2 regions of the Cupriavidus sp. 21MJTG02-4 genome follow, and region 2 is predicted to be linked to the other one. Evidence: predicted binding sites of a transcription regulator. Region 2 holds the regulator's gene; the other holds the start of a gene.
The links. Region 2 encodes LexA, which represses DNA repair genes until DNA is damaged. Its sites were predicted from a motif close to ACTGTATNNNNATACAGT; they were not measured.
Positions count from the first base shown of each region.

Region 1: a site for LexA is predicted at 1,411-1,428, ahead of AC3FKH_RS01385 (ATP-dependent helicase). Genes of this name have one in related genera too.

Region 1 is NZ_JBYOJP010000001.1:282,170-285,897, forward strand. It holds gene AC3FKH_RS01370 (hypothetical protein) at 1-29, opposite strand, end outside; gene AC3FKH_RS01375 (SoxW family protein) at 159-653, shown strand; gene AC3FKH_RS01380 (TlpA disulfide reductase family protein) at 771-1,307, shown strand; gene AC3FKH_RS01385 (ATP-dependent helicase) at 1,480-3,597, shown strand; gene AC3FKH_RS01390 (class I SAM-dependent rRNA methyltransferase) at 3,619-3,728, opposite strand, start outside.
Region 2 is NZ_JBYOJP010000010.1:140,127-143,854, forward strand. It holds gene AC3FKH_RS20455 (DUF2188 domain-containing protein) at 115-339, opposite strand; gene AC3FKH_RS20460 (hypothetical protein) at 540-716, shown strand; gene AC3FKH_RS20465 (hypothetical protein) at 832-1,038, shown strand; gene AC3FKH_RS20470 (hypothetical protein) at 1,100-1,270, opposite strand; gene lexA (transcriptional repressor LexA) at 1,376-2,032, opposite strand; gene AC3FKH_RS20480 (asparaginase) at 2,228-3,226, shown strand; gene rpsF (30S ribosomal protein S6) at 3,328-3,702, shown strand.

The DNA of each region.
Region 1 (3,728 bases), on a different contig from region 2:
AACCACTGACAGACCTGAGGAGGGGGCATCGGGGCGTGGCCGCTACGTTGCGGCGCGGATTGTCGGGGCCGGGACGGCGGCGCGCTGGCGCCTCGCCGCCGGGCGGAAACCGGTATTATCCGGGAAGCCGCCGGCCCGTGCTTGCTGCGCTATACACCATGCCCCCGCTGATCCCGATCCGTCGACCCTCCGTTCGTCTTGCTGCCGCCGCGCTGCTCGGACTTGCCGCGCTGGCCGGCCCCGCCAGCGCGGGCACGCCTCATCTGCCGCGCGCGACCGACCTTGCCGCCCACGCCGCCGAAGCGGCGCGGCGCGGCGAGCCGCTCGTGGTGCTGGTCTCGCTGCCCGATTGCGGCTACTGCGACACCGTGCGGAAGAGCTATCTCGGCCCGCAGGCCGCAGCCGGCGAAATCGCCGTGCGCGAAGTCGACATGACCGCCGACACCCCGTTGCGCGACACCGATGGCTCGATGACCACCGCGCGCGCGTGGGCCAAGGCCCATCAGGTGCGCGTTGCGCCGACCGTACTGTTCCTCGATCGTGAAGGAGGGCAGGCCGCCGCCCCGCTACGCGGCCTCCAGCCCGATTTCTACGGTGCCTACCTGGAACAGGCGCTGGGCCAGGCGCGTGCTGTTGTCGCCACCGCACGCTGACCACCCGCCACTGCGGCGGATTGCCGCACGCGACGGATTGCAGCACCGCGCCGCGCCCGGGTTTAGAATGGCCTGTTGCCAGTTGAACGGGGCCGGCCCATGCCGGACCGCATTGCCATGACAAACGCCGCCTCCGTCACTTCCCGACCCCGCAAGCTTTGGCCCATCGCCGTGGTCGTCGTCGTTCTCGCCGCGCTCGGCTGGTTCGGCTACCGCGCGCTGTCGCCGTCGAGCCAGGTGCCCGCCGCCACCTTCACGCTGCTCTCGGGCGAGAAAGTCAGCACGGGTGACCTCAAGGGCAAGGTCTACCTGATCAACTTCTGGGCCACGAGCTGCGCCACCTGCGTCAAGGAAATGCCGGACATGGTCCGCACCTATGAGCAGTACAAGGGCAAGGGCCTGGAATTCGTGGCCGTGGCCATGAACTACGATCCCCCGATGTACGTGATGAACTACGCCAAGACGCGCGGCCTGCCGTTCAAGGTCGCGATGGACTCGGACGGCGCCGCGTCCAAGGCCTTCGGCAATGTGCAGCTCACGCCCACCACCTTCGTCGTGGACAAGGACGGCCGCATCCTGAAGCGCTATGTCGGCGAGCCCGAATGGGACGCACTGCACAAGCTGCTCGACGGCGCGCTGGCCAAGGCGGCCTGACGAATTTCCGGCAACGGCTGCAAAACGTGGATAAAAGGTGCTCATCGGGCACCTTTTTTGTTGGGCTGGTGCCGCGCCCGCCTCGACTGGCTTGCGCCCGATGCCTGTATGGATATACAGTTTGCGCCAGTCTTCCTGCCCGCCCTGACGGCGGCCACACCCCGAACCGCCCGTGTCACTGGATCTTGCCCCCCTCGCGGAATCGCCTTCCGCCCTTGCCGAACCTGCCACACCGGACGCTGACGTCCCCGCCTACCTGGCGCGGCTCAATCCGGAACAGCGCACGGCAGTCGAGCACCACAGCGAAGGTCCGCTGCTGATCATCGCGGGTGCGGGCTCGGGCAAGACCAATACGCTCGCCCATCGTGTCGCGCATCTGGTGCTGAAGGGTGCCGATCCACGCCGCATCCTGCTCCTGACGTTTTCACGCCGCGCGGCGGCGGAGATGGGCCGGCGCGTCGAGCGCATCGTCGACCAGGCGCTCGGCATCAGTACCGGCGCTGGCCGCGCCGCGCTGCAGTGGTCGGGCACCTTCCACGCGATCGGCGCACGGCTGCTGCGCGAATACGCGGAAACGCTGGGCTTATCGCCGGCCTTCACCATCTGCGACCGTGGCGATGCGGCGGACCTGATGCACGTGGTGCGGCATGACCTGGGCCTGTCCGAGCAGGCCAGCCGCTTCCCGAAAAAGGAAACCTGCCTGTCGATCTATTCGCGCGTGGTCAACACGCAGGCGCCGCTTGAAGACGTGCTCAAGCGCTGGTTCCCGCGCTACACCATGTGGGTCGATGCGCTGCGCGCGCTGTTCGCGGGCTATGTCGAAGCCAAGCAGAAGCAGCAGGTGCTCGACTACGACGACCTGCTGCTGTACTGGGCGCAGGCGCTGACCGAGCCCGCCATCGCACAGGACATGGGCGCGCGCTTCGACCATGTGCTGGTCGACGAATACCAGGACACCAACGCGCTGCAGGCGTCGATCCTGCTGGCGCTGCGGCCCGATGGCCGCGGCCTTACCGTGGTGGGCGACGACGCGCAGTCCATCTACGCATTCCGCGGCGCCACCGTGCGCAATATCCTCGATTTCCCCGCGCATTTCACGCCGCCCGCGCGGCAGGTCACGCTGTCGCAGAACTACCGTTCGACGCAGCCGATCCTGCAGGCCGCCAACGCGGTGATCGGGCTTGCGTCCGAGCGCTACACCAAGGACCTGTGGTCCGAGCGCACCTCGGCCGAGAAGCCTGGCGTGGTCGTGGTCAACGATGAAGCCGACCAGGCCCGCTTCGTGGTCGAGCGTGTGCTGGAGCGTCGCGAGGCAGGCCTGGCACTGATGGCGCAGGCAGTGCTGTTCCGCGCGGCCGACCACAGCGCGCAGCTGGAAATCGAACTGGCCCGGCGCAATATCCCGTTCGTGAAGTTCGGCGGCCTCAAGTTCCTCGAATCCACGCACGTGAAGGACGCGATGGCCGTGGTGCGCTGGCTGCAGAATCCGCTCGACCGCATCGCGGGTTTCCGCACGCTGCAGCTGCTGCCCGGCATCGGGCCCAAGACTGCTGCGCGCGTGCTCGACGCGCTGGCGGTTGCCACCGAGCCGCTGTTCGCGCTCGAATCTTTCGAGGCGCCGCCCGCCGCCGCGCCAGCCTGGACCGACCTGCTGGCGCTGGCCCGCACGCTGCTCGGACCGGCCTCGCCGTGGCCGTCGGAGTTCGAGCAGGTCATCGCCTGGTACCAGCCGCACCTGGAGCGCATCCACGACGATGCCGCCGCGCGCATGGCGGACCTGCAGCAACTCGAACGCATTGCGGCAACCTATGCGTCGCGCGAGCGCTTCCTGACAGAACTGACGCTTGATCCGCCCAGTGCATCCAGCGATGAATCAGGCGTGCCTCTGCGCGACGAGGATTTCCTGATCCTGTCGACGATCCACTCGGCCAAGGGCCAGGAGTGGAAGGCGGTGTACGTGCTCAATGCCGTGGACGGCTGCATGCCGTCGGACCTCGCGACGGGCACTACGGAAGAGATCGAAGAGGAAAGGCGGCTGCTGTACGTGGCGATGACGCGCGCCAAGGACCATCTGGATGTCGTGGTGCCGCAGCGCTTCTATGTGCACCAGCAGCCGGGGTTCGGCGATCGCCATGTCTATGCGTCACGCACGCGCTTCCTGCCGAACCGGGTGATGCCGAATTTCTACAGCCGGTCCTGGCCGCCTCCGCCGATGCCGGGAGAAGCGACGTCGAAGGCAACGCTGGCGCCGGTGGATCTGGCCAGCAGGATGCGCAATATGTGGCGCTGAACGCGGCCGGCCCGGCCAGCGTCAGGCCACCTTCTCCAGCAACAACCCCTTCAGATACTCCCCTTCCGGGAACGCCGACAGCATCGGATGATCCGTGCCCGCCGACAGCCGGCGCAGGATGCGCGCATCGG
Region 2 (3,728 bases):
AAAATTGTACGTCGCCTTGCAGCGAAAAACCCGGCGACACGCGCCGGGTTATGTTCGCCAGCCGCCATAGCGGGCGTGGTCCTGGGCGTCCGGCTTCGCGAACCGGCCCAGCCATCACCCTTTGATGTCGGGCGCCTCCTGGCCAAACGAATTCCTTTCATGGATCTGTCCATCCCGGCCGTGAATCAGCAGCTCGACCTTCGTCCGTCTCGCCTTCTCCGTGCCGGTGGCGATGGCGTGTTGCTGGCAGGTGAAACGCTGCTCGTTTCCGGACCCGCCTTCGAGCTGAACGGCCCAGCCATTGTAGGTAGGCACGACGTGGATATTCTTGTTGGCCATGGCTGTCTCCTGGAGTCTGTGGAGATAGTGTCGGCCTGCGAACACCGCGCCGGTATCAGTCGCTGTCCGACAAGGCGAGCGGAGGCGGATGGGGTTTATCCCGACTGTCCCGATTCGCCAAGCGGATGTCACCTGGAGTCAAATGGATTTGCTCCGGTTTTCCATACTGGCGTGGTAACGAACTCGCTCTCCACACCATCATGCTTGCCGTGGCTATCTGGCTGCTTTGCTCTTTCGGGATTGGTCTGCTGGCCCACATTCTGGGTCGCTCCGTTGCGGTCTGGCTGACCTTCTCGATGATCTTCACGCCATCCCTCGGGCTGATCGCGATGGCTATCCTGGGCAAGAAGGCAACGACACAGCAGCTGCCGGCCTGAAGAGCGCGGCTGCCGGCTCGGCGCGACCCTGTTCCGCCCGCGGCGAGCGGGAAGCAACAGGCTTCGGATGGTCAAGACCTTCATGCTACGATGCCCCGGACACCGGGAGGCTGCCATGGAATATCGATACAAGAGCCGGGAAATCTCGATTCAGCCAATCAAGGCGCCCGACGGGCAATGGGACTGGTCGTTTGTCATCCGTGGACACGGACATCGACATAACGCCGGCGCGCTCGCGGCAACGGAAGACAGTGCCATCGAGGCGGCCTACGCGGCTGCGAAGCACGAGATCGACCATATCTCCGGCGACGCCAACGACTAGCCGCCGTCAGCGCGGCATTACCGCTGCATTTACTCAGGCCGGCTCCGGCCAGCGGCAAGCCTCAGGCCAGGAGCTTGGTCGGCTCGGCCAGTTCCAGCATCCGGCAGATCGCCGCCATGCTGCCAACCATGGTACGGCGCTGCGCGCCCTGATAGATGCGAACCCCCTTCGATTGCCGGAACGGCACGGGCTTGACCGGCTGGCGGGCGGCGATGTGGTTGGTTTGCGGCATGGCTACACCTCTCGATTGGCAAAAGCGGGGTCAACACCCGTCAGGCGGGCGGCGTCGGCACTGCAAGGAGGAGGGCGGCGGCCAGCGCGCGGCTGGCCGCGCTGGTCAGAAGCCCGAGGAGCGGATCAGCCCGACGGCAATGCCTTCGAGCGAGAACTCTTCGCGTCCGGGCCCGACCATGATGTTCGGGAAGTCCGGGTTTTCCGCGATCAGCTCGATGGTGCCGTCACGGCGCTGCAGGCGCTTGACGGTGACGTCGTCGCCCAGGCGGGCCACGACGATCTTGCCGTTGGGTGCTTCGCTGGCCTTGCGCACGGCCAGCAGGTCGCCGTCGAGGATGCCGGCGTCGCGCATGCTCAGGCCGCGCACGCGCAGCAGGTAGTCGGGGCGTTCGTCGAAGACCGAGGCATCGACCTGGTATTGCCGGTCGATATGCTCGGCGGCCAGGATCGGGCTGCCGGCGGCCACGCGGCCCACCAGCGGCAGCGTCAGCTGCATGACCCCGGACATCGGCAGGGAAAACTGGTCGGGGGTTTCCGAATCGCTGCGCGCCACCTTCAGGCGGATGCCGCGCGACGCGCCCGGCGTCAGTTCGATCACGCCCTTGCGCGCCAGCGCTCGCAGATGTTCTTCCGCGGCATTGGGCGATGAGAAGCCAAACTCCGCGGCGATCTCGGCGCGCGTGGGCGGGAAACCCGTGCCGCGGATCGTATTGCGGATCAGGTCGAAAATTTGCTGCTGCCGGGGTGTCAGGGTCGCCATGGAAGCGTTCCGATAAGTGCCCTGGTGCTGTTTGTCTGCCAGCCGGGTGAGCACTGTATGTTTAAACAGTATGCTGTGATTTTATACAGTATCGGCGCAAGCGCAAGCAGAATTTCAGAAGCGTCCGCTCGACATCAGGTTTGCCCGCATGCCGCAGGTACAATCGCCGGACTTCAGCTCCCTGCATTCCCCACCATGTCCCAGCTTCCCCGCATCGTGGTCCTGGCCACTGGCGGCACCATTGCCGGCGCCTCGACCAATCCGGCCAGCAGCGCGCGCTACCAGGCCGCGACGGTGCCCGTGTCGACGTTGCTGGCGGCCGTGCCGGCGTTGCAGTCGGTGGCCCGGATTGAAGCCGAGCAGGTGGCGCAGATCGATAGCAAGGACATGGTGTTTTCGCTTTGGCCAACGCTGGCCGCGCGCGTTCAGCATTGGTCGGCCGAGCCGGACGTGGCCGGCATCGTCATTACGCATGGCACGGACACGCTTGAAGAGACGGCGATGTTCCTGCACCTGACGCAAGCCTGTCCGGTGCCCGTGGTACTGACCGCCGCAATGCGGCCGTCGACGTCGTTGTCGGCGGACGGTCCGCTCAATCTGCTCGATGCGGTGCGCGTCGCCGGCCATCCGGCTGCGCGCGGCAAGGGGGTGCTGGTGGTGCTGAACCAGCAGATCCATGCGGCGCGCGACGTGACCAAGGCACATACCTCGGCGGTGGATGCCTTTGCGTCGCCGCAGGGCGGTCCGCTGGGTTTCGTGCAGGACGAGTCGGTGCGGCTGCCGCGCACGCCCACGCAGTCCGTTGCGGCGGTCTTTCCCGTGCCGGCCCGGTGGCCCGAGGTCGAGATCGTCGCAAGCTATACGCAGCCGGGGCGCATCGCGGTGGACGCAATGGTGGCTGCCGGCGTACGCGGCCTGGTCGTGGCGGCGGCGGGCAACGGTTCGGTGCATGAGACGCTGATCGCGGCGCTCAGGGATGCCGCCGCGGCCGGTGTTGCCGTGGTGCGGAGTTCGCGGACCGGGGCCGGTCATGTGTCGATTCCGCCAGTTACGGACCCCGATGCCGGCCTGTTTGTCTCCGCCGCGGACCTGAACCCCTATAAGGCAAGGGTGCTGTTGCTGGTGGCGCTTGCACAGGAACCGGGGCTGGCGGCGGCGCCGGACCGGCTTCAGGCGCTGTTCGCCTCGGTGTGATAGCGGTTGCGTGATTGTCAATAGCCGAGCTATACTTTAAGGCTATTCAACCTTGCCGCACCGGACGTGACGCCCGGGTGGCTTATCCAAAAGGAGCGTCAATGCGTCATTACGAAATCGTATTCATCGTCCACCCGGACCAGAGCGAGCAAGTGCCGGCCATGATCGAGCGTTACAAGTCGCTCGTGACGTCGCAAGGCGGCCAGATTCACCGCGTGGAAGACTGGGGCCGTCGCCAGATGGCTTACATGATCCAGAAGCTGGCAAAGGCTCACTACGTTTGCGTCAACATCGAGTGCGGCAAGGACACCCTGGTCGAGCTGGAGCACGCCTTCAAGTTCAATGACGCCGTGCTGCGCCATCTGATCGTGCAGACCAAGAAGGCCGAAACCGCTCCTTCGCCGATGATGAAGGAAGTGCAGCGCGAAGAAGCCCGCAAGGCCGCGCAAACGACCACCGAAGGCCAGGCTGCCTGAATGCGGACTGCGGTGCCTGTCGTGGC